4 regions of the Pseudoalteromonas sp. PAST1 genome follow, and region 4 is predicted to be linked to each of the others. Evidence: predicted binding sites of a transcription regulator. Region 4 holds the regulator's gene; each other region holds the start of a gene.
What was found. The regulator sigma-54, encoded in region 4, starts transcription at its own class of promoters, with help from an activator protein. The targets are predictions, from matches to a motif close to GTTGGCACGNNNNTNGNNT.
Positions count from the first base shown of each region.

Region 1: the regulator sigma-54 is predicted to act here: its motif matches at 6,415-6,433, upstream of fliS (flagellar export chaperone FliS).
Region 2: the regulator sigma-54 is predicted to act here: its motif matches at 3,813-3,831, upstream of L1272_RS08815 (DUF3192 domain-containing protein).
Region 3: the regulator sigma-54 is predicted to act here: its motif matches at 5,045-5,063, upstream of flgB (flagellar basal body rod protein FlgB).

Region 1 covers NZ_JAKGBH010000010.1:92,113-99,991, forward strand. The annotation lists gene fliF (flagellar basal-body MS-ring/collar protein FliF) at 1-539, opposite strand, end outside; gene fliE (flagellar hook-basal body complex protein FliE) at 560-892, opposite strand; gene L1272_RS07110 (sigma-54-dependent transcriptional regulator) at 1,063-2,466, opposite strand; gene L1272_RS07115 (sensor histidine kinase) at 2,463-3,575, opposite strand; gene L1272_RS07120 (DNA-3-methyladenine glycosylase I) at 3,703-4,290, shown strand; gene L1272_RS07125 (sigma-54 dependent transcriptional regulator) at 4,745-6,184, opposite strand; gene fliS (flagellar export chaperone FliS) at 6,476-6,877, shown strand; gene L1272_RS07135 (hypothetical protein) at 6,877-7,164, shown strand; gene fliD (flagellar filament capping protein FliD) at 7,322-7,879, opposite strand, start outside.
Region 2 covers NZ_JAKGBH010000014.1:29,918-37,796, forward strand. The annotation lists gene L1272_RS08805 (ATP-binding protein) at 1-2,459, shown strand, start outside; gene L1272_RS08810 (GGDEF domain-containing response regulator) at 2,428-3,351, shown strand; gene L1272_RS08815 (DUF3192 domain-containing protein) at 3,389-3,769, opposite strand; gene L1272_RS08820 (D-2-hydroxyacid dehydrogenase) at 3,933-4,877, opposite strand; gene zntR (Zn(2+)-responsive transcriptional regulator) at 4,972-5,385, shown strand; gene L1272_RS08830 (SO_0444 family Cu/Zn efflux transporter) at 5,369-6,598, shown strand; gene L1272_RS08835 (1-acyl-sn-glycerol-3-phosphate acyltransferase) at 6,754-7,879, shown strand, end outside.
Region 3 covers NZ_JAKGBH010000010.1:110,955-118,833, forward strand. The annotation lists gene flgH (flagellar basal body L-ring protein FlgH) at 1-299, opposite strand, end outside; gene flgG (flagellar basal-body rod protein FlgG) at 315-1,103, opposite strand; gene L1272_RS07190 (flagellar basal body rod protein FlgF) at 1,125-1,889, opposite strand; gene flgE (flagellar hook protein FlgE) at 2,050-3,417, opposite strand; gene L1272_RS07200 (flagellar hook assembly protein FlgD) at 3,469-4,152, opposite strand; gene flgC (flagellar basal body rod protein FlgC) at 4,166-4,597, opposite strand; gene flgB (flagellar basal body rod protein FlgB) at 4,600-5,010, opposite strand; gene L1272_RS07215 (CheR family methyltransferase) at 5,146-5,976, opposite strand; gene L1272_RS07220 (chemotaxis protein) at 5,998-6,930, opposite strand; gene flgA (flagellar basal body P-ring formation chaperone FlgA) at 7,073-7,777, shown strand; gene flgM (flagellar biosynthesis anti-sigma factor FlgM) at 7,857-7,879, shown strand, end outside.
Region 4 covers NZ_JAKGBH010000022.1:11,420-19,298, forward strand. The annotation lists gene L1272_RS12180 (calcium/sodium antiporter) at 1-368, shown strand, start outside; gene L1272_RS12185 (KpsF/GutQ family sugar-phosphate isomerase) at 372-1,343, shown strand; gene kdsC (3-deoxy-manno-octulosonate-8-phosphatase KdsC) at 1,347-1,898, shown strand; gene lptC (LPS export ABC transporter periplasmic protein LptC) at 1,895-2,449, shown strand; gene lptA (lipopolysaccharide transport periplasmic protein LptA) at 2,439-2,960, shown strand; gene lptB (LPS export ABC transporter ATP-binding protein) at 2,957-3,682, shown strand; gene L1272_RS12210 (RNA polymerase factor sigma-54) at 3,789-5,285, shown strand; gene hpf (ribosome hibernation promoting factor) at 5,312-5,599, shown strand; gene ptsN (PTS IIA-like nitrogen regulatory protein PtsN) at 5,603-6,055, shown strand; gene rapZ (RNase adapter RapZ) at 6,056-6,901, shown strand; gene L1272_RS12230 (HPr family phosphocarrier protein) at 6,915-7,187, shown strand; gene mgtE (magnesium transporter) at 7,399-7,879, shown strand, end outside.

The DNA of each region.
Region 1 (7,879 bases), on a different contig from region 4:
TTTTCTTTTGGAATAGCTAAAAGTACTTTGGCGCGAGTAACATTTTTTAGCTCTTCGATGGTACGTGCAAGCTGTTGCTCACGACCATGTTTTAAACGTTCACGTTCAAGGCGTTGGCTTACACCAAACCCCATGTCTTGCATGATGATGTCAGTACCTGAGCTTGGCGCTTGCTCTAGGCCTTCACGAGCCATCAATAATTTGATGTTTTGGTATTCACCTTCTTCAACAGAGATGACGTTACCATCAAGTTCGTAATCAATCTTTTGAGCGTCTAAGAAGTCCAGCGTTTGAATAAGCTCTTCCGTTGGCATTTTGCCAAGCGGACGCATATCTGGCTGACGAGCCCAAATAATAATAAAAATTGCGATAGCCAAACAGATTGCTAAAGCAATCACTAAAGTAGCCTGGCGTAAAACGTCTACACCATTTAAGGCACTTAGGTAGCCTGACTTTTGCTCTTGTTGATCGTCAGTATCGGTTGCATCGATACCGCCGCCTGCTAAGGCTAGATCAGTTGATTGATTAGATTGCGCCACAATAATTCTCCACTACCTAGTTACACAGGCATGTTCATAATTTCTTTATAAGCTTCAACAAGTTTATTGCGAACCTGTACCGTCGCTTCAAAGGCAACTGATGACTTTTGCGAAGCAATCATTACGTCCGCAAGTGAAACACTGCGATCGCCCATTTCAAGCGCGGTTACTTTTTGTTTTGCTTCTTGTTGTAAGCCATTCACTGTATCAAGTGCATTGGTAAGTAAATCACCAAACTGTGCCGATGAAGTTGGCTGAGTTTGTGTTGGTAAATTATTAATTGAGTTACCACGACCAACTTCTGAAGCCATAGATTGCATTTCTTGAAATAATGCGCTGTTTTGAACTTTCATAATACTCTCTGACAATGCAGTTTACTTATGCACTGATAAAGCACAAACCGTGCCACAAAATAAAACGAGAATTTTCAACAACTTAACACAGACAATTTACTTGTCAGAGTTTTGACAGCAAACAAGCTCACAAAAATGTGAGCTTGTTTGACTAACTTTTTGGAAGGAGTTTATGCAGGTAAGGCGATACCCAAGTCTCGCATTTGCGCCAGTTTATAACGTAACGTGCGCGGACTAATACCTAAGGTTTTTGCAACCTCTTTACGCTTACCGTTACAACGCGCTAAGGTTTCTAAAATAATACGATGCTCTTTGTCTTTCAGCTCGTCTTTATAATTACCCTGCTCACTCACTTGCGGTACGGTATCTAGATTAACTTCAACAGGCTGTTCTTGATATACCGGAGCGTTGTGTGGTGGCGTAGCGACTGGCTTGATATCCGCCGTAAGCAACTCTTCAATAAAGACATCATCTTGATGAATACTATTACCATCGCATAATATCAACGCCCGTTGAATAACGTTATCGAGCTCTCGTACGTTACCTGGCCAAGCATGCGATAGCAGCTTTTGTTTCGCACCCTCACTTAGTTGAGCTATAGGCTCTTTACTTTTCAGGCAATGACGCTCTATTAAATGCTCTGCCAATACAATAATGTCGCCAGGACGCTCGGCTAATGGTTTCCACATTAACGGGAATACATTTAAGCGATAATATAAATCTTCTCTAAATAGATTTTCGCTCACTGCTTCTTTTAAATCTCGGTTACTTGTAGCAAGTACGCGAACATCAAGCTCTATGGTTTTACGACCGCCTAAGCGCTCTACTTCGCGCTCTTGAAGTACACGCAGTAATTTAGCTTGCAAGCCTAAATCCATCTCAGTGATTTCATCTAGTAAGATGGTACCACCTTGAGCTTGCTCAAATTTACCCGGGCAAGCTTGAATAGCGCCAGTAAACGCCCCTTTTTCGTAACCGAATAAGGTTGCTTCAAGCATGTTTTCAGGAATAGCAGCACAGTTAATAGCCACAAAGGGAGCATCGCTACGATTTGATTTATCGTGGATAAAACGAGCCAACACTTCTTTACCCGAGCCACTTGGGCCGAGTACCATGACACTGGCATCTGAGCGCGCTACTTTACTGGCAAGTTCTAATAACTTAATGCTCGATGGATCGGCAACAATTGGGCCATCGGTTTCTTTTTCCTTTTCAGGCAAATAACGACTCACCATGTTAAGAAGCACTTCTGGGGCAAACGGTTTTGCCATGTAATCAATCGCGCCTAAACGCATTGCCTCTACAGCATCATCAATGGTGGCATAGGCTGTCATCATTAATACTGGCAGCTCAGGATAATTAAGTTTAATGCTACGTAATAGGTCAAGGCCACTCATGGCGCCCATTTGCACATCACTAACAACCAATGAATAACTATTTTGCTTAAGCAAGATCATCGCTTGTTCAGCGCTATCTGCAGCAACGCAATCAATACCCGACATCTCAAGGGTATCGATTAGCGCTTCTCGTAAACCTGCGTCGTCTTCAACGACTAAGATAGAGTTAGTATTCATTTTGCCTCCGCTGACATTGGTTCTGCACTAATTGGCAAGATCAAACTAAAACATGCTCCCCCATGAGCATTATTAGTCACTTCAACACGTCCTTGGTGCGCATTGGCGACTGAACTTACAACTGCAAGTCCAAGCCCCGTGCCCTGGCTTTTGGTAGTGTAAAAAGGTTCGAATAATTTGTTGGCATGGCGTAAATCAACACCTGGGCCATTATCACTGACACTGATACGAACACAGTTTTCGCTAGTTTCGTCACGTTCGGCACTCAGGGTTACCACAGCCTCAGAGCCAATAATTTGAATACTGTTGTGGATCAGGTTTTGAATAGCGCTCGCCAGAGCAGTTTTATTACCCATAATTTCAATATCTGGCTCAGGCAAGTTCACGCTAAGTTCACTGTTATTTTGTGCAACCATAGCATCAGCACCGGCTTTTACTTCATTAAGTAACTGTTGCATTGAAACGCTTTCGACCACTTGTTGCTCACCACTTTTGGCAAATAACAGCATATCGTTCACTTGGGTTTCTAAATCTTTTAAACGCGACATTAGCTTCGTATGAAAGTTGCCACGCGAGCTTTCTGGCAATCGCTTTGAGCCTAAATTTGCGGCATACAGCATGGCCGCTGATAACGGTGTTCTGACTTGATGAGCAAGCGAAGCGACCATTTTGCCAAGCGCACTTAAGCGCTGCATATGTGCTACTCGCTTTTGTAAGCGCCTGGTTTCAGTTAAATCTGTCATTAAAATTAACTGCCCTGGCTCTGGAGCAAGCGCAGTAATATCAAGCTTTATTAAACGGCCATCCTTAAGTGATACTTCATGTCCATCGTCTTGCTGTGGTCGAAATGAGCGTTGAATTACGCTAAACCACTTTTCACCTTCAAGCGGCTCATCTAGCATATCGATGGCAATTTGATTGGCTTTTGCGATCATGCCTCGGCCATCTAAAACCACCACACCCGCAGGCATGGTATCAACCAAATGACCTAACCAACTGGCTTGTTGGCGCAGCTCACTCAATTCACCCACATACTCTTCTTGTTGTAAGCATGGGTTATATTGTTTGGCTGTGATAAATTGTGGTTTTAGGACATTTGCTAAGGCCATAATCGATACTCAAAAAATCGTGTCTACCTAGCTAAATGCACAATCCGTACCAAATTTATTTTTGTTTTATTTCAATAAATTAAAGACAAAACATCACTGACAAAAAAATGACAACCGCGAGGGAATAATGCAAAAAGAACACCATTGTCGTTGCCCATGGCTCGATACCAGCAAAGAAGATTATGTGGCCTATCATGACCAAGAATGGGGGGTGCCATTATATGATGATCACCGCTTATTTGAATTTATAACCTTAGAGTCAGCACAAGCGGGACTGAGTTGGTATACCATACTTAAAAAGCGTGATGGCTATCGCAGTGCCTTCAAAAACTTTGTTGTCGAAGAGGTTGCCAAAATGACCGAAGACGACGTCGAAAAGTTAATGCAGTTTGAAGGTATTATTCGTAATCGCGCTAAAATCGCCGCCACTATCAATAACGCGCAACGTTTTATTGAGATTCAAAAAGAGTTTGGCAGTTTCTCAAATTACCAATGGCAGTTTGTTGGTGGCAAACCATTGGTAAACAATCTTGATAAATTAGAGGATTACCCGGCTATTACTGAAGCCTCTACAGCATTCGCCAAAGATTTAAAAAAGCGCGGCTTTAAGTTTTTAGGGCCAACCACTGTGTATGCGCATATGCAAGCCTGTGGCATGGTTAACGACCACAGTAATGATTGTTTTAGAAAACAAGAGATTATTGATAGTTATTAGGTGATAGGGGCTAAGCTTGGCTTCTATCTTCTCGGTGCTGCAAGCAGCCTCCGGTGGTAAAAAGCTAATTAAGTACTTATTCACAAAGAGGCTAAGAGACGCTGCGCTTATGAGGTAAAAATAAAGATGTTAAATTTTAGGCTCTAGGCTACTAGGTGTAGCGCGCAACACCTCGATTACCTTGGTAGTAAAAGTAATTAAGAGCATGATTCACAAAGAAGTTAAAGGAATATTGCGCTTTAAAAATTAAAAAAGGGCTTGGTTTCTCATTTGTTCCTCATTATTTTCTCTTTGTGCAAAAAGCTTTTAGTGATTTATTACAACAGCAGACCCCGAATGAAAGACGGTGAGCGCGCCCGTAAGTTTAGCGCCTATAAATAAAGACACAGCCCATTCTATAGGCGTAATAACCATAGTACTTAGTTAATTTTTGCCTAAAACCTGCTCTTAACTATTAGTCACGCGTTAGGTTGTATTTCTTCATTTTTTCGACCAGTGTGGTGCGCCTAACACCTAAAATTTCTGCTGCACGTGCAACAACGTAATCATAGCGCTCTAATGCTTGGCTGATTAAGCTAATTTCTAGCTCAGCAAGATACTCTTTGAGCTCAATTCCTTCATCTGGTAATAAACCTGAGTCAGCCGTTGTTGCTGGTACATCAGGTTCTTCTTCATCATAATCACTAAAACCAGTACTGAAAATATCGTTGAAAGCATCTCGCTCCATCAACTCTTCTGGGTACTCAGGCTCATAAGCCTCAACTTCAATATAACGATATTTAGCTGGAAGATCTGGCACATCAACCACTTTATCTGGAAACATGATCACCATGCGCTCAACTAAGTTAGCAAGCTCACGAATATTTCCCGGCCACGCATGCTCTTTTAAGCTTTGAATCGCACGCTCAGTGAATTTGGCCGTTGTGCCACTTTGCTCGTTCACACGACGCATCAACTCTTTTAAAAGCAGAGGAATGTCGTCAGCACGCTCACTAAGCGAAGGATTTTCAATTGGAAACACGTTTAAGCGATAAAAAAGGTCTTCACGGAAGTCGCCCTTTTCAATCATTTCTTCAAGGTTGCGGTGAGTCGCAGCAATAATGCGTACATCAGCTTGAATAGGCTTAGTACCCCCTACTCGCTCATAGCTACGTTCTTGCAACACACGCAGTAGTTTAACCTGCATTTGCAAAGGCATATCACCAATTTCATCTAGAAACAGTGTACCGCCTTGTGCTAGTTCAAAACGCCCCTTTCGCGCAGAAATAGCGCCCGTAAACGCGCCCTTTTCATGGCCAAATAGCTCACTCTCAAGTAATTCACCAGGGATAGCACCACAGTTTACCGGCACAAATGGCCCGGTATTGCGTTTAGAGAGTAAATGAACGTTACGTGCAACAACTTCTTTACCTGTGCCTGACTCACCTAAGATCAGTACATTTGCATCGGTTTTTGCTACTTGCTCAATTAAAAAGCGCACATCTTTTACAGCTTCTGTTTCACCGACTAAACCATCAAATGATTTGTTAGATTTCGCTTGTTTATGGTCACCCGGTAGCATGCGCTGATATTGCTGACAATCATGCAATAGCTGAGTAGTTACATCATGATTAAATGGCTCACAAATTAAACCTACTACATTAGCAATACTTAGCAGCGGTTTGAGTGTTTCACCAATTAATAAAAACGGAATGGCAGGAAACTGTTTGATCACAGCCTCGTGATTTAGCTGCTGTAAAGCACCAAGAATGACCATACATTCTTGCTGTTGATGTTTTTCGCAAAAAGACTGTAATGAAGTCTCATCAACTAATTGTGCAGTTTCACCAATGAAGGTAAGTGCTGCATGTAAACCTATCGCACGATTATTATTATTGTCTAAAATTAAGATCATTATTGGCGAACCACAGTTACCACGAGGTTAGTTAATTTCTAAATTGTAAGCGAGTTTAGGAGGGATGCAAGCGCTAAGCGGCAATTTATTGACATCTACGCCAAAAAATAGTCACTTAGCACTAAAATTTAATACTAAAGAATTAACTTACAAATTTAGCCTGTTTGAATTTAAAATATTCTATACTCGTTGCTATAATCTCTATAGAAATGCTCAAAAAAAGTAACATCAATGGCATTAATATTGCTTATTTATTTTTATGAATCGGTGTTTTTAATATAGGATTTTCTCATGGCACACATATCGATAAAAAAGTACAGTCAAGTTAGCGTTAGCAACATTAATGAAATGTCTCCTTATGAGCAGATCAATTTGATTTTCAGCAACATTATCGGACGTTTAGCAGCGACTAAAGGCTTTATTGAGCGTAAAGAATTTGAAAAAAAAGGTGAAAATATTTCTAGCTGCATTTTATTATTTGGTGCGCTACAAGATGCACTAAATTTTGAGCATGGCGGGGATATCTCAAGCAACTTACTATCACTGTACGATTTTTGCCAACGCAGGTTAACTGAAGCAAATGTAAACAACGACATTGCAGCAGTAGATGATGTTATTCGTATCGTTAAAGAAATAAAAGAAGGGTGGGATTCTATTCCGCTTGAAGAGCGCATACCTAAAGCTGAGCAATAATGCCGAATTATATCGCTCTAGATGCATTACTCATTACATTATCAGAGCACATAGATAAAACAGAGATTGGGCTGGCAAGCCAAACGTTAATAGCTATTGACCAAGAGTTGAAGCATTGGTGTGAGAGTGAAACACCACCTCAAGAAAAAGAGTTATTAGCTATACAAGCCAAAATTTTAACCGCTACAGCTAAGCTGAAAAACGCCAGAGACAAAACTCAGGTGGAGCTGATCAACCAGCGAAAATCACACAAAGCTATTTCTAAATATAAAGCAACAAAACGCTGATTAGCGTTTTGTTGCTTTCAGGCACTTATTTTATATATTTAGCTTACTTATATAGCTGTAATCTATATACATTGCGCAACATAAAGTAGCGACTAAAATTTAGGCAAAAAAAAGCGCCTGTTTATCTGGCGCTCAAACAATGAAATAAATAGACTAATTAGTCACTATTTTTAACAACCCCTGGCATATTATCAAGCTGCGCTTGCACATAGCTACTGGTTGAGTTCATCTGGGCTACAAGTAAATCCATGCTATTGTACTGTGCATATAAACGAGACTCTAACGACTCCATTTTTCTTGCAAAATCAATGCGCTCATCATCTAAACCATCTAACTGGGTCTGTTTACTGTCGATTCTGTTTTGAACAATACCATCTGAATCAGTATAAAAACTCATTAGCTCATCAAAAGATTGCGCAAAGCCGCCCTCATCGCCCTCACCCAAAAAGAACTCTTGAACTAAGTCTACATCGGCTTCTACTTGTTCGTTTAGGCGTTCAGTATCTAAGCTTAATTTGCCGTAACGGTCTGCTTCAACCCCAAGCTTAGATAACGACAAACTACTGCCATCACTCAAGCTAACTTCACTGGTTAGTTGCTGACGAAGTTTAGACATCACCCCACGAAGCATAGAGTCACCGGCCATCACACCAGCGCCATCTTCGCCTGATTTACCCAAGTTATTGCTAAGCTCAAGTAATTCGTTATAGCTTTC
Region 2 (7,879 bases), on a different contig from region 4:
TTTTTTGGCTGAGTCAACGTATTTTTGTAAAACCAATGACGCACTTAATGAATTACCTTGAGCAGCATGATGAAGGTAAACAAGCGTTAGTTCATTATCGTATTCCTGTCGATTGGCAGCCTTGGTTCAGCCGTGTAAAACGAGTGTTTAGCCGCAATGAAGAGCTCGTCCAATCATTACAAGAGGCGAATAAAGCGCTTGATTCTCAGGTACAGGTAAAGTCAAAACAATTGCGTCGTAGTATTGATGCGAAAGAACGTCACTTAGCGTTATTAAATACCATGCTCAATAACGTGCCGGATCTTATTTATTTTAAGAATATTGATGGCTCGTTTTTAGGCTGTAATAAAGCGTATGAAGGCTATATTGGTTTGCCACAAGAGAAGTTAGTAGGCCAGCAATTATGTGATATTAGTGATGATAACGGCGAGTTAAATGAACTTGAGAAGCAGGTTTTAAGAGACAAAAAAACGTATCAAACTCGTCTTTCAAATTATGAGAAAACTTACCTTTTTAGCATTGTGCCATTTTACAACGAGCACCAGCAATTTCTTGGTACCATGGCGATTGGTCGTGATATTACCGAGCAGTATAATGCACTGAATGCACTACAAAGCTCCGAAGCGAAATTGCGCAGTGCAATGGAGTACGCAGCGAATGGGGTGCTTCTGGTATCACTTGAAGATCAAGTGCTGCAAGCAAATAAAGCGGCACGAAAAATCTTTGCAATTGAAAACGTTAATGGCCTCGAGTTGACAAACTTATTTGCTGAGCAGTCTTATCAGACGTTGAAAAATACTCTGACAGAGCTGCTGCATGAGAAGAAAAAAGTTTATCACTTTAGTCTTGAGCAGCAAGAACAGCAGCGCTGGCTGCAAATTAGTGTGTCCCTAGTTTGGAATGCCGAGCAAACACCAGATTATTATGTTGTTCATGTACAGGATGTGACGGATTTAGTGCAAGAAAAAGATGATGCAGAGCGGGCAACGCTCGCTAAAAGCCGCTTTATTGCTAATCTAAGTCATGAAATACGCACACCACTCAATGCAGTACTAGGCTTAATTGATGTTATTGCATTGCAAGGGCTAACTGAGCATCAGCGCACTCATGCAGAGCAGGCAAAAACAGCAGCTAATAGTTTACTGACGCTTTTAAATCGAATGCTTGATTTTGCACGTGCCGAAAGTGCTCAACTGGAAATGAATAAAGCGCCTATGAGTTTATCTGATCTAATTGATTTTAGTCGAGGCGTGATCACTCCCTTATGCACAAATAAAGGCATTGATTTTATCATTTACCGTGACGAGAACATCAACGAATTCTTAATTGGCGACCAAATTTGTTTGCAGCAAGTATTAGCCAATTTATTGACAAATGCAGCCAAGTTTACTGAACAAGGCACAATAACTCTGTGTTTAGAGCTGATTGAAGAGTCTTTAGAGCAGCAACTAATTTGTTTTACAGTTAAAGATACAGGTATAGGTATAAATAAGGCTGATCAAGGGCGGTTATTTGATGCTTTTACGCAAGGAGATGAGTCTTTAACACGCTCTCATCAGGGGGTCGGTTTAGGTTTAGCGATTGTTAAATATGAAGTCGCTTTAATGGGCGGAGAGATAAAACTTGATAGTGAAAAAGGCAAAGGCAGCAAATTTAGTTTTTGCTTACAGCTAGATAAAGCATCAGGACCTACAAAAAGAGAATTAGTTTGTTTGCCTTCGAGTACAGACTTATCTGGACTTTTAGTACTTGCAGTTGATGATAATCCGCTTAATTTGAGCATCATTAAGAGTATTTTGGAGCAAATAGATATTACTGTCATTTGTGCTCTAAATGGTAAAAAAGGTATAGAAATTGCTAAAGAGATCAAACCTGACGTAATTTTTATGGATATTCAAATGCCTGTGATGGATGGTTGCCAAGCGACGCGAATTATTCGTCAATTATACACCAAAGAGCAAATGCCGATATACGCGCTTACCGCTCATAGTGAGGCTGCAGATATTGAGCATTCAATTGCGGCAGGAATGAATAAACACCTAACTAAACCTATTGTTGCGAGTAAATTGTTTTTAGCAATGAGTGAGCTTAAAAACTCAAAAGAAGCTTTTTTTGATAAGGTTTTTATCTTATCTCAGTTTGGAAATGATAATAAGTTAGTATTAACTATGTTGTCGAAGTTTGCGACTATGGCAGCAGAGCAGTTAATACAAATTTCTACATTAAAGACTACCGACGAGTTGATCCGCGTGGTGCATAATGTGAAAGGATCGGCTGGTAACCTTGGGTTTAAACGATTGTCAGCGTGCGCTCAGCATTGCGAGGCTACACTAAAAGCTAAAGGTGAACTTTCCGAACAATTAATTGATGAGTTGCAATGCCTAATAAAACAGGTTATTGCCTTTATCATCGAACAAGGATCTACTGATGTTGAAAAGAGCCAAGGTACTGATTGTTGATGACGATCCGTTAAACCGCTTGGTATTAGAAAAAACATTACAGCAAGACTATGATGTTTTTTGTGTTGAGAGTGGCGAAAAAGCACTGACGTTTCTAAAAACACAAAGTGTGGATCTGTTGATCTTGGATATTGTAATGCCAGGAATCGACGGCTATGAAGTACTCAACAAATTAAAAGAAAACGCAACGACAAGCATGCTACCGGTAATCTTTATCTCGGCAAATACTAGCCATGATGATGAAGCTAAAGGGTTAGAATTAGGGGCGATGGATTACATCACCAAACCTTTTAGTGCAGCGATCGTTCGTGCACGTGTGCGCAATCAATTAATGATCAAACAAAAAAATGACTTGCTTGAAATGCTCGCCTCAATTGATGGCCTAACAGAGATCCCAAACCGACGTTATTTAGATGAAAACTTAGCGCGAGAGTGGCGTCGTTGTCGTCGTGATCAAACACCATTATCAGTATTATTAATGGATGTTGATCACTTTAAACGTTACAACGATTGTTATGGTCACCGAGCAGGCGATGATTGTTTAAAACAAATTGCTCATGCCTTAGTTGGAGCATGTGAGCGAGGTAGTGACTTTGTTGCTCGTTATGGCGGTGAAGAGTTTGCAGCAGTACTTCCAAATACCTCTGCAAAAGAAGCTATGTCGTTTGCAAACAAATTACGTAATGCCGTTAATGAGTTAAATATTCCGCATAAAGCGTCACTAAATGCCGACCATGTCACAATTAGTATTGGTATTGCGACCACGGAAAATGGCCAGGTGTATGCAGAGCAAACATTACTTGAAGAAGCTGATTTAGGTCTTTATCAGGCAAAAGATGCTGGGCGTGATCAGATAGTATCGAGAATGATAGCTATGAGTGAACATAAGTAGGCAATAGCTGCCTACTTACAGAATTTAAATATGCAAGCTAGCCATTGCTAAGTGATTTATAAATCGTATCACCCACACCGATTAACTTATCATTTTTAAAAACCAGTGGTGTACATTCGTCTTTAGTCATCTTGCCATCAGAATGAATACTATGGGTTGCATAGAATAATACTTGGTACACATCATCACCCTGCTTTAATAACTCGGTAAAGTTAGGAGTATTTAGTTTGTTTAATACAGTTTGATAGCTGGTATCTAATGCAAGATTAGAGATCACTTCACGGTTATTTTTATGCTGCTTTTGCCAGCTAGATGAGCTACCAGCCCAATGTGTGTCTGCTTCACCGTCAGAAACAGCAATGACACAACCAGTTAAAAATGGTGCAGTTAGCGCGGCAATTAGAAGTGCTTTTTTCATGTTCTTTTATCCCGTAGAAATTGTTTTATAGTTGTTCACTTAATTGCAAACTACTTGCCAAACTTCTAAATCATAACTAAATCAATTATTTATGCTGTTTTTAGTTAAAAGGCTAAGTTATAAATTACTAACTACTTAGCTCTATTGACTAATAAATTGCGATTTAGACCAACCTGTTACGCATCTCGCCTTGATTAAATGCTTGGATATTCAAAGCAATTTCGTTAACTAAACGCACGATAGATTCTTGGCTGGCCCAAGCAATATGCGGAGTAAGTAATAAGTTTGCGCCTTTATACTGTGCCAGCGGATTTGATTGCTCTGCAGGTTCTTTACTGAGTACATCAACACCAGCTCCGGCAATAACATTATTAGCTAATGCGTCAGCTAAATCGGCTTCATTGATAATCCCACCACGAGCAGTATTAATAATGATAGCTGACGGTTTCATCATGCTTAATTCTGTCGCGGCGATTTGGTTGCGTGTTTCATCAGTAAGCGGGCAGTGAACACTAATAATATCCGCTATGGTTAGGGCATCATTAAAACTAACACGACCTTCACGAGGTGCATGGCCTTTTCGTTCACTGATGATGACATTAGCACCAAAAGCACGCGCTACATCGGCAACGGCTTTACCTAGTGAACCGTAACCAATAATTGCCAATGTTTTGCCGGCAATTTCTTTAAAGCTGTAATCTAAACGGCAAAACATAGGACTTTGCTGCCATAAGCCTTGCTGGCAATCATTAATATATCTGTGAGTATTGCCCAGTAAGTTAGTGATGAGAGTAAAGGTGTGCTGCACCACGCTCGGTGTTGAATAGCCCGCGACATTGGTCACCGCAATGCTATGCTCTTTGGCTGCTATTAAATCAATGTTGTTAGTCCCAGTCGCTGCAACACATATTAATTTTAAATTAGGTAATTTGCTCATGGCGTGCTGATCAATCACCACTTTATTACTGATAACGATATCGGCATCTTGGCAGCGCTCAACAACCTGTTCTTTAGCAGTTAAATCGTAACAAGTAAGTTTTCCTAATTGCGCTAAAGCATCTAACGATGTGTTGGCTAATGTTGCTGCATCAAGGACAGTAATATTCATGTGCTTTCCTTTTTTAATTTATTGCTTGACCTTGGGGTGTACTCCAAGGTTTATAGTGAGCATAATAAATAAACGCTTCACAATGGAGACGGTGATGAAAATAGGTGAGTTTGCCCGTCAGTTGGGTGTCTCAACAGATACGCTAAGGTACTACGAAAAGCATGGTTTGTTAACGCCAAGTTCGCGTTCAGATGTGGGATATCGTTTTTATTCTGAGAATGACCAGAAACAAATGACGTTTATTCTCAGAGCAAAGAATGTTGGCTTTAGTTTGGCTGAGATCAAAGAGTTGCTGCAAATTAAGTTTCATAAAGATCAGCATTCTTGTCATGAAGTTAAAGAAATGACGTTACAAAAACGTGACCTCGTTGCACAAAGAATTGCAGAGCTTACTCGCTTTTATGACTCACTTTCATTGTTGGCAGATAAATGTTGTGGCGGTGAAGAGCCTGCTGAAAACTGCTCAATACTAACGACGCTGGAGGATATCGATGGACTTACTCAATAATTTTTGGCATCTGTTTTTACTCTCAGCACCTTGGTTAATGCTGGGCTTATTCATAGCAGGTCTTCTCAATGTATATTTGCCTGCTAACTTTCTTAACCGGCATTTAGGCAAAGAAGGGTTGTGGACCACAGTTAAAGCAGCCTTTATAGGTGCTCCAATGCCCTTGTGCTCATGTGGTGTGATCCCAGCAGCCATTGGTTTAAGAAGAGCGGGGGCATCGAAAAGTGCCACCACCGCATTTTTAGTTTCAACCCCTGAAACTGGGGTCGATTCGGTTTCGGTATCTTATGTGTTGCTAGGCCCATTTATGGCGATAATACGTCCTATTGCCGCCGTGTGCAGCGCCATTGTGGCCGGCGTCTTAGTGGGGAAAGACAGTGAACTCCAACAAGTACAAAGTACAGAATCAGATAAAGAAAGTACTAAAGCAGACTCTTGTTGTAGTAGTAAACAGCCAAAGCCTGTGACCACAACGAGCTGTTGCAGTAAAGAGGCGCCAGCAAAGCCCGCACAAAGTTGTTGTAGTAGCAAGGAATCGCAACCAATACAGGGGCAGCAACAAAGTTGCTCAACAGAAAAAGCAGCGCCTATACAGAAAAGCTGTTGTAGCAGTGAGCAGCCAACCAAAGCCGTTGAAAGTCGTTTTAGCAAACTGAAACGCGCGGTGAGCTTTAGTTGCAATAAGCTGCTTGAAGACACCATGATTTGGCTAATGATCGGTTTATTCTTTGCAGCGCTTGTGCAAACTTATGTACCAGAATCTTTTTTAAGCCAGTGGGGGAATGGCATCCTTGCTATGCTGGTGGTTATTTTAATCAGTATTCCTATGTATATTTGTGCAACTGCATCGACACCTATAGCGGCAGGTTTATTACTCAGTGGTGTATCTCCGGGGGCGGTGCTTGTGTTTATGTTGGCAGGGCCGGCAACCAATATCGCAACGCTTGGTGTCGTTGGTAAAGAGCTTGGCAAGCGAGCGGTATTTGCCTACCTAATAGGTGTGATTGGCACGGCACTGGCTTTTGGCTTTTTAACCGATTATTTAGTGGCGCAATATGGTTTTGTGGTAGCGCCGATGATGGGTGAAGAGCACGAGGTTCTACCTCATTGGTTAAGCCTTGCTGCAGGTATTGTGTTGGCAATTTTAATACTCCGATTGCTGTTAAAAATGGTATTAAAAAAATCCTCGCAAACTGGTAAGAGCATTGCTTAATTATTTGTTATAGATAAATATTTTATACATTAATTGGCATTTAATTTGGTTAACTATCGCGTCTCGGTTCGCATTTAAAATTGCCTGAGTTATAATCCGTCAATTATTTTTAACGGTACGCTTTGCGTGCCGTTTTTTAACTTAAGTAGTTTTTAATGAGTGAAAGTGTGGATAAATACGCCGACATAAGACCTTACAATGATGATGAAGTAGCTGACTCAGTAGCGCGTTTGATTGCTGATAATGCCTTTGTAGATGTAATCGCTAAGTATAACTTACCGCGCTTTTTATCGAACTTCCCATTTATTACTCGCCCATTAGTGCGCAGCCAGCTGCGTAAAAAGTGGGGTAACACCGCATCGGTTGAGCAAGTTCAGCACGAAGTGGCTGATTATTTGAACAAACTAATCACCCGCACTACTTCAGAGGTAACGTTTTCGGGCATTGATAAACTAGACCCAAAACAAGCTTACTTATTTATCTCTAATCACCGCGATATAGTGCTTGATCCTGCGCTCGTTAATTGGGGCTTGTTTAAGCACAACATGCCGACAGTTCGTATCGCCATTGGTGATAACTTACTGCAAATTCCTTATATCACTGAGTTAATGCGTTTAAACAAGAGCTTTATTGTGAAGCGCTCAGCGAAAGCACCGAAAGAGATGCTAAAAGCGCTGTCGCAGCTGTCTGCTTATATTTATGACTCACTTGCTGAAGGCCACTCAATTTGGATAGCGCAAAAAGAAGGCCGAGCAAAAGACGGTTTTGACCAAACAGATCCTGCCCTGCTTAAAATGTTGCAGTTACAAGGCCGCAAGCAGAAGAAAGAGTTTGCTGAATACGTACGCGAATTAAAAATTGTACCTGTGTCTATCTCTTATCAATACGAGCCATGTGCGATTGCTAAAGCGAAAGAGCTTTATCATAAACAGCAACATGGCCAGTATGTGAAACAGCAGGGTGAAGACATAGCAAGTATTGTTGAAGGTTTTAGCACCGCTAAAGGGCATGTACATTTAGCGTTTGGCGAGCCAATTGAGTCGGGCTGTGAATCGCCTGAAGAGCTGGCAAAAACTATCGATCAGCAAATTGTTGATTCATTTTTCTTACACCCAGGCAATTATATTGCAGGTGGTTGTACGCAAGCTGTGATTAATGAAAAAGATGCCGCTGCATTTAATGAGCGTATCGCAAAAGTGCCAGAGGAGTTAAAGCCTTTGGTATTAGCTATGTACGCTAAGCCTTTTCATCGTAAAGCAGAACTTGCAACAAGCGAGTCTA
Region 3 (7,879 bases), on a different contig from region 4:
GGGTCTAAACTAGCATCTGTTTCTTTGTCGGTTTCAGTTTTTGCCGCTTTAGTGGCTTGGGTAGACTCTTGCAATTTAACAGTGATGATATCGCCGGCGCGTAATGCCTTTTTATCTGAGTACAAGTCATTTGCCGAATAACTATCAAACAACGAACCTGTTGGTACCACTTGTTCAGTACTTGGTTCCGGATACATAGGCGCATAGTAAGGGTCATCCTGAACCACATGATGATTTTGCGTTGTCATACAACCACCCAGCATCAATGCTGCTGATGTGACTAAGATAATATTACGCATGCTGCCTCCTACCCATTAAAGTTGCTGATTGATGTAACTAAGCATTTCATCAACCGCTGAAATCACTTTTGAATTCATTTCATAAATTCGTTGCGTTTCAATCAAGTTAACAAGCTCTTCCGTTACATTCACGTTAGAGGTTTCAAGGGAACCTTGAACCACAGTGCCTAAACCATCGATACCAGGATTACCTTGCACAGGTGCGCCACTCACAGCGGTTTCTGTGTATAAGTTTTGCCCCATAGGCTCAAGACCCGATGGATTAATAAAATCACTAATGGTGAGCTGACCGATGACCACGTTCTCTGCTTGACCTGAAATACGCACTGATACTTCACCGTCTTGTGAAACAGTAATTGATTGTGCATCGTCCGGTACGTTCATTTCTGGCTGTAATGGAAAACCCGCGCCGGAAGTTACAATGCGACCATCTTCGTCAGTCGTGAATTGACCATTACGTGAATAGGCAATATTGCCATCTGGTAATTGCACTTCAAAAAAACCTGGGCCTGAGATCATCCAGTCCAATGAATTTTCAGTGGTAAGCATATTACCTTGTGAAAAGTTCTTTTGGTTAGCAACCACTTTGGCACCGGCACCAAGCATTAAGCCTGACGGCATTTCAGTGTCTTGCGACGAGCGGCCACCTGGCTGGTTAATGTTTTGATATAGTAAATCTTCAAATACGGCGCGGCTTTTTTTGTAGCCTACCGTGCTGGCATTCGCGAGATTATTTGAGATCACCGAAATATCGGTTTGCTGGGCGTCAAGCCCGGTTTTACTGATCCATAATGCAGGATTCATAACTCTACCCTCTCAGTCATCTTAAACAATGCGTAACAGCTGATCTTGACGCTCATCGAGCTCTTCGGCTGTTTTCATCAATTTAACTTGTAATTCAAATTGGCGTTGATTGCTGATCATATCGACCATTTCATGCACTGGGTTTACGTTCGACATTTCAAGCGTTCCCGACAATACTTTTACGTTTGGTGAAATGTCACAAAAACCACAAAGGTCATTGACCAACATGTCTTCTTTTGGTCGAAATAAACCGTCATTGCCTTTTTCAAGCTGAGTGTTATCAGCCTCAATCACTTTTAAGCGATCAACCACTTCCAAAAAGTTAGCAGGAGCACCTTGCGGGCGAACCTGAATAGCGCCATCTTCACTAAACTCAACTTTTTCAATAGGCAATGGCAAAATGATTGGACCACCTTCGCCAATTACTTGACGGCCATGGCTCGTGATCAATGCGCCATCTGGAGTAATGTTTAAAGTGCCAGTTTTGGTGTACGCCTCATTGCCGGATGCATCTTGTACGCTCAACCAACCACGGTCGCTCATCGCGATATCAAGCTCACGGCCAGTTTCAACAAAACCACCCGATTCCATATTAGATCCTGGGCGTTCTTGCATTGCAAACACCCTAGATGGCAGACCTTCACCGAAGGCTTGCATAGAGCGAGCTTGTGCAAAATCAGCTTTAAAGCCAGTGGTGTTAGCATTAGCAAGATTGTTGGCCTTGAGCTCAAGACCTCGCAAACTTTGCTTAGCACCCGACATGGCAATGTAGACCATTTTGTCCATAACATTGACTCACTAAAAATACGATAATTAGGAAATGCAATAAAAGTGCCAAAGTAAAATTGACGCTAAAATAGAAGAGAAAAATGAATAGTAAGAATGAAAAAAGGCTGCCAATAGAGGAAGCAGCCTTCGTGTCGGATTAAGCTTAGAACCGTTAAGATTAACGGATCTGTAGGATGTTCTGTTGTAGTGTTGAGTTAACCTCAAGCGCACGTGAATTTGCTTGGAAGTTACGCTGAGCACTAATTAAGTCAACAAGTTCATTGGTTAAGTTAACGTTTGATTGCTCAAGCGCTGATGAGTTAATTGAACCTAGAGTACCTGAACCTGGTTCACCCGCAATCGGCTCACCTGACGTTAAACTCTTCTTCCAAGATGTATCACCAACTTGTTGCAAGCCCTGAGAATTAGAGAAGCGCACCATAGCAACTTGACCTAGGAACGACGTATCTCCATTACTGTATGACGCAACAATTTTACCGTCAGAACCGATATCAATTCCTGATAGACGACCTACAGTCGCACCATCTTGCTCTAATGCTTTTACTTCAAAGTTACTTGCGTATTGAGTTGGAACTTTATTTGCTGTTGCCGCTTCATCACGCCAGTTAATAGTCACATCATCAGGGAAACTTGCACCATTCGAAAGTAAATCAGAAAGGCCTGTCGCAGCACCTAAACCACTCGGTAACGTTAATGGATTAAATGTTGTATCAGTATTCGCTGTACCATCTGTACTTTGTGGTAAGCCACTGGCATCAAACTGAAAAGTTGATAATGGTGTATAAGGTGTTGTGGTTTGCTCAACACCTGTTGCATCAAATGGCTTTTCATCTAATGTAGCGTATACTTCCCACTCATTTTCATTACCAGTCACTGTAGAATCAGTTTTCACAAAGAAGAACTGTAGAATATGCGGTTCACCTAATGAGTCATACACCGTTGTCGATGTAGAGCTGTTATAAGTTGCACTTGTTTCTGGATCGAATGGTGTCACAGTTGGCGCAGAGGCACGTGAATCAAGGTTAAATGACGAATAAACATTCGTGGTTGCACGTGGTGAACCTGATGCATCTGGAATTTGTAGCGCAGAAGATGTACTTAAGCTTACAGAGGTTGTGTCACCGGTTGCTTCATCAACAGGGAAACCTTGTAAGTAATTACCGCTCGCATCCACAATAAAGTTATCTTTATTAAGTTTGAACGCACCAGCACGCGTGTAAGTAAAATCTTGTGCACCTAAGTCATTCGCCATTGCGAAATAACCTTCACCAGTAATTGCTAAATCAAGTGAGTTATTTGTGAAAGAGAGTGAACCTTGGTGGAATTGTTGTGCCACCATTGTTGTTCTTACACCGTCACCATTTTTTGTTTTACCAGAACTAAATACTGATGATGCGTATACATCAGCGAACTCTGCACGAGACTCTTTAAAGCCCGTAGTGTTAACGTTAGCAATATTATTTGCTGTTACGTCTAAATCTTTTTGTGCGGCTGCTAAGCCTGTTAATGCAATATTGAAGCTCATAACTCACCTCTAACCTATCTCTTAGCCAAAGCTAACCCAAACCTTTTATACTTATGCGATTTCAGCTATATCAGTTAGCCTAACCGCACCCTCTTTTGTATTTACGATAATGCCGCTTGCGCCATTAATATTGACACTTTCAATATTCTTAAAGGTCGCCATAGGCATACTGCTGTAGTCTCCATTTACAAAGCCTTCAGCACTGATGTCATACTCGCCTTCAGGGAGCACATTGCCATCGTTATCTTTACCATCCCACTCAAAACGCAGTGCGCCCGCAGACTGAGAACCTAATTCAATGGTTCGTACTAACTGACCTGAAGAATCTGTTATTCTTAGCGTTAAAGATTCAACGGCTGTCTCAGCAACCACCGACCCTTTAGCAAGGTTTTCACCGTCAAAGTCAATGGTGTCAGACTCTAATAACGCTTGCTTACCAACCAAAGTGGAAGCCTGTAACGCAGAATTTGATGTCATTGATGCAGTCAGTGAGTCAAACTTCTCGTTTAAGTTTGAAATACCTTCAGCCATAGTAAAGTTCGTCATCTGCGCGATCATTTGATCGTTATCAGCAGGGTTACTCGGATCCTGGAACGACAACTGCTGTGTTAACAACGAAAAGAAATCTTCCTGAGAAAGTGTGTTGTTGTCTTCCTCAGTTGTTTGCGTATTGCTTTGATTCCAACGCAAGCTATCCATATAGGATGATGATGCAGAGCTGATGTCGTTACTCATAACTTATCCTCGATTACCGTTGTCCTAACAACAGTGTTTTACTTAACATTTGCTTAGCTGCATCAGCAACTTGCACATTTGTTTGGTAAGAGCGAGAGGCAGAAATCATATTTGCCATTTCTTCTACAACATTAACGTTAGGTTTGTAGATATAACCATTTTCATCCGCACTTGGGTGATTCGGGTTATATTCAATTTGTAGCGGCTTATCGCTCTCTACAATACCTAAAACTTTAACGCCTACAGAAGAGCCCTGAGGATTGCTTTGCGATGCTGACGCTTTGGTCAACTCTGCAGCAAAAACAGGATGGCGCGCTCGGTATGTCTGGTCTTGGCTAGAGCTAATCGTGTTTGCATTCGAAATATTACTCGCTGTGGTATTTAAGCGCACATTTTGTGCACTCATACCCGTGCCTGAAATATCAAAAACATTATATAAACTCATGATTAAGCTCCTTGACTACCGAGGGCTTTTTTAAGGCCTTTAATTTTACTACTCATAAATTGCAGGCTTGCCTGATACTCTAATGAGTTCTGTACATACAAGTTTCGTTCCACTTGTATATCTACAGAGTTACCATCGCCTGTATCTGCTTGATTTGGCGTACGAAACATTTCTGCACCGCCAACAAAACGACTGCCTCCGGCAATATGTTTAGCATCGGTTCTTACCATGCTATTGCCGCCTTGTTGGTTGCTTTTTGCCGCTTTTAATGCCGAGGCAAAATCAATGTCTTTCGCTTTATAGCCCGGCGTATCAGCATTAGCGATATTGGTCGCTAATAACTCAGCGCGTTGTGAACGGATCAACATTGCATGGGGGTGAACACCAAATGCTTTATCAAAACTGATAGCCATAACCATCTCCAAAAAATTGACTCTAGAGTGATTAATGCAAAAGCTAAGCCAATAATGAAGGGGATATTTTATTCACCTAAGATATTGAATAATAGATAAATTTAGCAACCTAAGAGCTAGGTTGCTAAGAAAGGTTTACTTTTTCTGGTAGATGATGCCTGGATTACAACGAACCATCTCAAAGCTATCACTTAAGCCCGCCATTGATTCTGACGCACCTAAAAAGAGGTAACCTTTAGGGTTTAGGGCTTGAGCAAATTGCGAGATAATTTTAGCTTTTACCTCTGGTGAGAAGTAAATGAGCACGTTACGGCAAAATATAATGTCGAACTTGCCCATTAAAGCGTATGAATCCAGTAAGTTAAGGTGTCTAAAGCTGACCATTTTACGTATAGGGTCAATGACTTGAGCCATTCCATTGCCGCTGTCTTTAAAGAACTTTTGACGGCGTTCCATCGACAAACCACGCGCAAGCGCCAGCGAGTCATACTCAGCGTTTTTGCACATATCAAGCATGGTATTAGAGATATCAGTGCCGATTATTTGCGCCCCCATCTTTAATACACCAGGGTTTTTTGACTGAAACTCGGCAACCGACATGGCAATTGAATACGGCTCTTGTCCTGATGAACTTGCCGCTGACCATATTTTTAATGGTCTACGCACATCTTTAAGCTCAGGAAATAATTTCGTTTTCAATAACTCAAACGGATACTGGTCACGAAACCAAAGCGTTTCATTGGTTGTCATTGCATCAACCACAGCGGCACGAAGCTGCCTCTCATGAGGACTCAGTGTTTTACTTACCAACTGCGATAAAGACTCGACATTAAAACGCGCCATAAGTGGAGCGAGACGGCTTTTAACTAAATAAAGTTTATTATCGCCAAGCACAATGCCGCATTGTTGCTCTAAAAAAGAGCGAAATTGATCGTATTCGCTTTGTTGTAAATGCTTATTTTCCAAAGTAATACCACCTATAAACTATTAATCACAATGAACCCATTTTTTTACAGCAGTCGCTAGTTCATCTGGGTTAAATTTAGCAATAAAATCGTCAGCTCCCACTTTCTCAATCATTGCTTGGTTGAATACACCACTTAAAGAAGTATGTAAGATCACATGCAAAGGTGATAATTTTGGATCGGCCTTTATCTCGGCGGTTAAGGTATAGCCATCCATTTCTGGCATTTCAACATCTGAAATTAATAAGCCAACTCGCTCAGTAATATCGTTCTGGCAATCAAGTTGAGCTATTTCTCTTAGTCTTAGTAAGGCCTCTTTGCCATTTTTAGCAAGCTCAGTTTGTACACCAAGTGGCTCAAGCGCTCGTTTTACTTGATTTCTCGCGACAGCAGAGTCATCAGCAATAAAGACGATTCTTTCACCTAAATCTTTCTGGAACTCACCTTCACCAACAACATCTGCGCTAACTTCAGTGTTCACTGGGCAGATTTCATTTAGGATCTTTTCAACATCCAAAATCTCAACCAGTTCGTTTTCTATTTCTGTGACTGCTGTTAGGTAAGAATAACGTCCAGCTCCCGAAGGTGGTGGCATTATTTTTTCCCAGTTCATATTTACGATACGTTCTACACCACCAACCAAAAACCCTTGTACTGAACGGTTGTATTCGGCAATGATGATAAAGCTGTCTTTTATGTTTTCAATTGCAGGACCACCGACAGCCATTGATAAGTCAATAACAGAAATAGTTTGTCCACGAATATGCGCAACACCGCGAATATAGGCATTTGATTTTGGCATGTTCGTAAGTGGCGGGCATTGCAAAACCTCTCTTACTTTAAACACGTTAATACCAAAGCGCTGACGCCCTCTGAGTTTGAATAATAGTAATTCAAGGCGGTTTTGCCCAACCAACTGAGTTCGCTGGTTAACTGAGTCTAAAATGCCTGCCATTTCAATCTCCTAAAGATAAACAATCAGAGCTGGAACAATAATTGCCTTCTTTGTGTTAAAGCTACATAAGGTTACGAAGCGTCTGTTTTTTGACGCAAAATATTTATACCTTGTTTTCAACAATAAGCATAGTCGAAACAATATGAGTTTGTTAAAAAAAAGCCGAAGATACAGTGTTTTTTATTTTCTTTCTAGCCTGTTGTTTGCAACACAACTACAAGCAGAAGTCTATAACAACGAGCAACTTCAACAGATCGCTGTTGATTTTGTGAGTGAACACATGCCTGACTTGAACACAACACCACAGATAAGCGCTTTGCCTCTGGATAGTCGCATTCCTGATAGGTTATGTGAGTCGCCATTAAACAAAGAGTTACCAACAGAGCCTCCTTTTAATCGGCAGGTCACGGTACAACTTAAGTGCCAAGACATAAATAGTTGGACCCAATACGTTCACGTTAGAATTATAGAACTTGAGCCAGTCGTTGTTGTTACAACGAGTCTTACTCGAGGTGAAGTTATTCGTGCCGAACATTTACGCCTAGAAATGAAACCTAAGCAATTTGTTAGAACGCAATACGTACAAGATGAGTCTATACTTATTGGCAGTCGCAGTAAGCGAAATTTACGCGGTGGTACACCTATTGTTATGAGCCAAGTTTGCATGGTTTGCAAAGGCGATAACGTAACTATCTATGCTTCGTTACGGGGCTTAAGGATCAAAACCACCGGAATTGCGCTAGAAGATGGCACGTTAGACGAATTAGTACGTGTAAAAAATAAAAAATCAGGTAAAGTATTAAATGCGCGTGTGGATGGAGTCGAGTCTGTACAGGTAAATATTTAATTTTAACTATTTATGCTAAAGTATCCGCTGTGCCCGCCGATATAAAGGCATAAGTTGGGTAATGTATAGGTCAAAAATTATGGTAAGCAATGTCAATAATGG
Region 4 (7,879 bases):
AATATTTTGGTCTATCAGACCTTGTAATAGGCTTAACCATAATTGCTATTGGCACCAGCTTACCAGAGCTGGCAGCCTGTATTGCAGGGGTATTAAAAAACGAAGACGATTTAGCGCTTGGTAATATCGTTGGCTCAAACATTTTCAATTTACTCGCCGTATTACCACTTGCGGGTATTATCAACCCATCAATTATTGACCCTTCTGCGGCAAACCGCGATGCACTTATCATGATTGCAGCAACCGTTGTATTGATTGCCATGTCATTGAACTTTAAAGGTGCTCGTCGTATCAATAGAGTAGAAGGTGGCTTACTGTTAGTCGCATTTATTGCATATCAGGGCTATATTTTCAGCCAAGTAGGATAATTAATGACACAACCTAGCTTTATCGCGCAGGGCAAGCGCGTACTCGAAATTGAAGCACAAGCTTTACAAGAAATTGAGCAATATATAAATCAAGATTTCGATAATGCTTGCCAATTAATGTTCCAATGTACAGGTCGTATTATTGTGATTGGTATGGGCAAGTCTGGCCATGTAGGTAATAAAATTGCTGCAACCCTTGCAAGTACTGGCACTCCGGCATTTTTTGTTCATCCTGGCGAAGCTAGCCACGGTGATTTAGGAATGATCACCCGCGACGATGTGGTGATGTGTATTTCAAATTCAGGTGAGACCAGCGAAGTACTCAGTATTATCCCTGTTATTAAGCGCATTGGCGCAAAAATGATTTCATTAACAGGCAACCCAGACTCAACAATGGCAAAACTGTCTGATGTTCATGTGTGCATCAAAGTTAGCCAAGAAGCGTGTCCGTTAGGCCTTGCCCCAACGGCAAGCACCACTGCAACCTTGGTTATGGGCGATGCAATGGCGGTTGCGCTACTAGAAACCCGAGGTTTCACTGCCGACGATTTTGCACTTTCGCACCCTGGTGGCAGCTTAGGTAAACGTTTATTACTTACATTAGATGATGTGATGCACGCAGGCGACGCAACGCCAATCGTTAGCGAAACCCAAAGCATCAAAGATGCATTGATTGAAATGTCAGCCAAAGGCCTTGGTATGACCGCAGTGATTGGTGCAGATGAAAAGTTAGCCGGGTTATTCACTGATGGTGACTTACGCCGTATTTTAGAACAGCGCATCGATATCCATAACACGGCAATTAGCCAAGTGATGACCCGTTCATGCACAACGGCTCGCCCTGACATGCTTGCGGCTGAAGCTTTAAATATTATGGAGCATAAACGTATTAATGGTTTAATTGTGGTGGATCAAAGCAACACACCAATTGGTGCCCTTAATATGCAAGACTTATTAAAAGCAGGAGTTCTCTAAGCAATGACATTCGCCGAACTATACCAGCCCCTGAGCCCTGATGTGAGTCAGCGTGCTCAAAAAATAAAACTATTAATCTGTGATATTGATGGTGTTTTTTCTGATGGTCGAATTTATTTGGGTAATAATGGCGAAGAGCTTAAAGCATTCAATACTAAAGATGGTTTTGGTATTAAAGCACTCACTAATAGTGGCTTTGAAGTGGCAGTGATTACTGGCCGCCATTCACAAATAGTTCAGCAGCGAATGACTAGCCTAACAGTTCAGCACATTTATCAGGGACAAGAAGATAAGCTGATTGCTTATCAAGAGTTAAAGGATAAACTGGGGCTGACAGATGAACAGATTGCCTATATTGGTGATGATGGTCCAGACTTACCAGTTATGGAAAAAGTTGGCTTTGCTGTCGCAGTAAACGATGCACACCCGCTTATCAAGAAGCTGGCTCATTACACCACATTATTACCGGGTGGCTTTGGAGCCGTGCGTGAATTAACTGATTTACTGATGTTAGAAAACGGCAAGCCGTTAACTAGCGATGGAACCAGCGCATGAATATAGCCCGTATTTTACTGAGTATTGTTTTTGTCTGTTGCATGGTGTGGTTATGGTACCCGTACTTTAACCAGTCAACTGATACAATAACTAGTGAAGACGAGATCATCGCAACGCCTGATTACACTGCCGTTGCTCTAAAGCAAACAGCTTATGACGAGCAAGGTAAAATTAGTCATAAAGTGGCAGCTGCAAAAATGGAGTTGTATCAACAATTAGGGTTTACCTTTTTTGAACAACCTATTTTTACTATTTATAGCGATCAGCAAGTTTGGCAAGTAAGAGCCAAAGAAGCTACTTTATACGAAAATGATCAGCTGATTTTTGAAGGGGATGTAGTTGCTAAAAACTTAACCCATAACGGTATGATCGAAGATATAAAAGCAGAAAATATTAATGTCGACATTGATAAAATGACGATGTTTTCAAAGCAACCTGTAACACTAACAGGACCGAATTTAAAAATTACCGGTAAAGGCTTAAAAGCCGATTTAAAAGCCGAAATTGTTGAGTTAACTAACCATACACGAACCATATACTATGACCAATAAACTGAAGAAATTACTCCTGATCCCAAGCTTATTGATTGCCTTTTCGGGCGCAGCTGCCGAGCAAACAGGCGCTCAAATTAGCATTAGCTCAGATCGCCAAGTCGGTAAACTAAAAGATGGCGTTGGCATATTCGAAGGTAACGTAGAGATCGTGCATGGTGATCGTCGCATTACAGCAGAGCGACTTGAGGCACATGGCGGTGACACCGAAGGTACAGTCGAATTAATTATCGCTACAGGCAAACCAGCTTACTTCGAAGAAAAGCAAGCTGATGGTACCGTGATGAGCGCCAGCGCCGAAGAAGTTCGTTATGATGTTGCGAAACGCTTCTTAACACTCAATGGCGAAGCTGAAGTCACTCAAGCGGGTCAAAAAGTAACGGCAAAAAGCATTACCTATGATATGGCTCAACAGCTGATCAGCGCAGAAAAAGACGAAAACTCAACAGATCGTGTACACACTATTTTAGTGCCTGTAGAAAATAAAAAAGACGATAAAGGCCAACCATGAGCACATTAAAAGCAGAGCTTTTAGCTAAAAGCTACAAAGGCCGCCAAGTGGTTAAAAATGTCGGTCTTGAAGTTGAAGCGGGCAGTATTGTTGGCTTGTTAGGGCCAAATGGTGCTGGTAAAACAACGACCTTCTATATGATTGTAGGCCTCGTACCAAGCGACAAAGGAAAAATAAGCATCGATGATAACGATATCACGCTTTTGCCAATGCACAGCCGTGCGCGCTTAGGTATTGGTTATCTACCACAAGAGTCGTCTATTTTTCGAAAATTAACAGTTTACCAAAACTTGATGGCCATATTAGAGACCCGCAAAGATCTTAACAAAACAACGCGCGAAGAGACGCTTAACAACTTATTAGATGAATTTAGCATTCAACATATTCGCGATAGCCAAGGTATGGCACTGTCAGGTGGTGAACGACGCCGCGTTGAAATTGCACGTGCATTAGCCGCTAATCCTAAATTTATCCTTTTAGATGAGCCTTTTGCTGGTGTTGATCCTATTTCAGTGTTAGATATAAAGAAAATTATTGAGCACCTAAAAAATCGTGGTATTGGTGTACTTATTACTGACCATAATGTTCGAGAAACCCTTGATGTTTGTGAAAAAGCCTACATTGTTTCTCATGGGGAGCTAATTGCATCAGGCACACCTGAGCACGTATTAGCTGACCAAACTGTACGTGATGTTTATCTAGGCGAGCAATTCAGGCTGTAACCATTACGCCACCGACTAGAGCATCTGCTAGACTTATACAATGACAATAAATCGATAACAGTGTCCTCACCGTTACCGATAACTTAAAAAGGATTGTTAGGGATACATGAGGCAATCATTACAGCTGCGCATGGGCCAGCAACTTACAATGACTCCACAACTGCAACAAGCCATTCGCTTGTTGCAGCTCAGTACATTGGATCTCCAGCAAGAAATTCAAGAAGCGCTTGATAGTAATCCTCTGCTTGAAGTGGAAGAAGCGGATTACAACGAAGAAAGCATCGGTAAGAATGAGCAAAAAGCGGAGTCTGACGATGTACAAGTCAGCGCGTCTGCCGACGAAGCACCTAGCGAATTCGAGCAAGAAAGCAGTGATGCTCTGAGTAAGGATACGGTTAGCGATGACTTAGCTATGGATGTTACGTGGGATGAGTACATGAGTGCCGCCCCATCAACATCGTCTGGGCCAATGCCTGAAGACGAGTCTATTTACCAAGGTGCTTCAACAGAAACACTGCAAGAATATTTAATGTGGCAACTACAGCTCACACCATTTAGTCCTACCGATGAAGCGATTGCCGTTGCCATCGTTGAAGCTATCGATGACTCAGGTATTTTAACGGTTAGCTGCGAAGATATTGTCGAAAGCTTTAATCAAAATAATGATGAAGAAGAAATCGAACTCGATGAAGTTGAAGCTGTCTTAAAAAGAATACAGTTATTCGATCCAGTTGGTATCGGCGCCCGAAGTTTACAAGAGTGCCTGTGTATACAACTTCGTCAATTCGATGCCAATACGCCATATTTAGCTGAAACTAAAATGGTTTTATCTGAGCATATCGAATTATTAGCAAGTCGCGACTATCGCACTTTAATGAAAAAGACTAAGCTTAAAGAAAACGAGCTTAAAGAAGTGATGACGCTCATTCACAGCTTAAATCCTAAGCCTGCGGATAGCATAGTACGCGAAGAATCTGAGTACGTCATACCCGATGTATCAGTGAAAAAAGTGAAAGGCCGCTGGGTAGTCGAGTTAAACCCAGATTGTATGCCAAAAATTAGAGTGAATAGCCAATATGCAGCGATGTCTCGCTCTGTTAAATCAAGTAGCGACAGCCAATTTATTCGTTCTCACTTACAAGAAGCAAAGTGGTTTATTAAGAGCTTAGAAAGCCGTAACGATACTTTACTAAAAGTGACCAACTGTATCGTGCAACAACAGCAAGCTTTCTTTGAACATGGCCCAGAAGCAATGAAGCCAATGGTGCTAAACGATGTCGCTGAAATGGTCGAAATGCATGAATCGACGATTTCTCGGGTTACAACACAAAAATATATGCATACCCCAAGGGGAATTTTTGAGTTGAAATATTTCTTCTCAAGCCATGTCAGCACCGAAAATGGTGGTGAGTGTTCTTCTACAGCAATTCGCGCTTTAATCAAGAAGTTAGTTGCTGCAGAAAACTCGGTTAAACCATTGAGTGATAGCAAAATTGCAGATATATTGGCTGAGCAAGGAATTAAAGTAGCTAGACGTACAATTGCAAAATATCGTGAGTCTCTAGCAATACCTCCGTCTAATCAGCGTAAAAGTCTGATTTAGACGTTTTACATAGAAGGAAAATGCTTATGCAACTAAATTTAACTGGTCGTCACGTAGAAGTCACTGATTCATTAAGAGACTATGTAAACACTAAGTTCGCAAAACTAGAAAGGCATTTTGATCATATTAATAATGTTCATGTCATTTTAGATGTAGAAAAATTAAGCCAAAAAGCAGAAGCAACTTTACATGTAAACGGAGGCGAGTTGTTCGCTTCTACAGAACATCAAGATATGTACGCAGCAATTGACTCATTGATCGATAAACTTGATCGCCAAGTCATTAAGCATAAAGAGAAATTAGCTCGACATTAAATTATGAAACTTAGTTCACTTACTAATCAGGACTGCAGCAAAGCTGCGGTCCTTTTTAATAGCAAAAAAAGAATTCTTGAGTATATTAGCGAGTTAGCTCACCAGCAGTTTCCTCATTTATCTCAACAAGATATCCTAGATGCTTTTCTGAACAGGGAAAAGTTAGGTAGTACAGGTATCGGCCGAGGAATAGCTATTCCCCACGGTCGAATGAGTGGTGCTGATGAACCTCATGCATTTATTATTGTCAGTGAATCTCCCATCAATTTTGATGCGATAGACAATCGTCCCGTTGATATTTTTGTGGCACTCATCGTACCAGAGGGCGATTGCCAGTTGCACTTGAAGACCTTGTCAACAATTGCTGATAGACTTAAAGATAAAGATTTTTGTAAACAGTTGCGAAGTGCTACAAGCGATCAGCAACTATTTCAAGTAATTGCATCAGAGGCATAAATGGAATTAATAATTATCAGCGGTCGCTCAGGCTCGGGGAAATCGGTCGCTTTACGAGTTCTTGAAGACTTAGGCTACTACTGTGTTGATAATATTCCTGTCAACCTACTGCCTTCGCTCGTGCGAAGTGTTTCTGATAATTATGACAAAATTGCCGTCAGTATCGACGTACGTAACTTACCGAAAGAGCAGCAAGAGTTTAATGATATTCTTGAGTACCTGCCAGGTTTTGCAAACCCAACACTATTCTACCTAGATAGTGATGATCAAACCCTAATTAAGCGTTTTTCTGAAACTCGCCGTTTGCATCCATTATCGATTGATTCTTTACCGCTTGATCTTGCCATTAAACAAGAAAAAATCCTGCTTGATGTGCTGATCACCCGCGCTGACTTTATGATTGATACCACTGATTTGAGTGTTCATCAGTTAGCAGAATCAATTCGTGAAAAGATTTTAGGTAAGAAAGATAAAAAACTGATTATTACGTTTATGTCGTTTGGTTTTAAGCATGGCATTCCAAAAGAAGCTGACTACGTTTTTGATGCACGCTTTTTACCGAACCCACACTGGGAACCTGATTTGAAGCCACTAACCGGTCTCGATCAGCCTGTCAGGGATTATTTAGCTAGCCACAGCATAGTGCAAAAGTTCACTTGGCAGATTCAAACCTTTGTACAGACTTGGTTGCCACATCTAGAGCGCAATAACCGCAGTTACCTAACCATTGCAATTGGTTGTACAGGAGGCCAACACCGTTCTGTTTACTTAGCGCAAACAATTGGTGAAAGCTTTTCTAAAACTCATGCTAATGTAAAAATTCGCCACCGCGAACAAGATATCTAACTAGGCACCAACAATGCACGCTGAAGATACCTTTTTAATTCAAAACAAACTTGGCTTACATGCTCGCGCTGCGACTGTTTTAGCGCAACTAGCACTGCAATTTGATGCCAAAATTACACTTTTTCAAGATGAGAAAGAAGCTGAAGGCGACAGCGTGTTAGCGTTAATGCTCCTTGAAAGTAGTCAAGGAAAAGAGGTTCGTGTTGTATGCGAAGGTCCTGACGCTGACGCTGCATTAACGGCAATCGGCGAATTAATTGCGCAACGCTTTCACGAGCAAGAATAGCATTTGCTAAGACTTCAAGGTTTACGGTAAACTTACTTCGGATATTTAAAATTCCCTTTAAATATCCTACTTTTATATCGCTCGCTTTTCTAAATTACAAAACTCTTAATAAATTTATCGCAGTGCGACGATATCTCTGCAAATACACTACAAAGCAACTATGCTGTATTTGCATAGCCTATTTAAACTTTTTTCAGTTGTAAGGACGCCAATGCCAGAAGCCTTTGAACAAGATTACCCACTACAACAACTCAAACAAGTGACCAAGTCACTCAATAGTGGTCAATTTGTTCAAGTGCGCGGCATGTTAGCCAAAACGGCACCTTGTGATACAGCCCTTTTACTTGAGTCTTCTCCCCATAAAATTCGTCGTATGCTTTGGCAGCTGGTTGACCCAGATGTCCGTGGTGATGTTCTAGAGGAACTCTCTGAAGATGTACGTCTTGGCATTATTGCCCAGATGGAGCCTGAGCACATTGCTGCTGCTACAGAAGATATGGACGACGATGACTTAGGTGAGGTTTTACGTAGTCTTCCTGATACCGTATATCAAGACGTTGTTAGCGCGATGGACTCGCAAGATAGAGAAAGGGCAACTCAAGCGCTTTCTTATCAAGAGCGCTCAGCCGGTGCCCTGATGAACAGCGATACGGTAACCATTCGTCCTGACGTTACTCTCGATGTTGTACTGC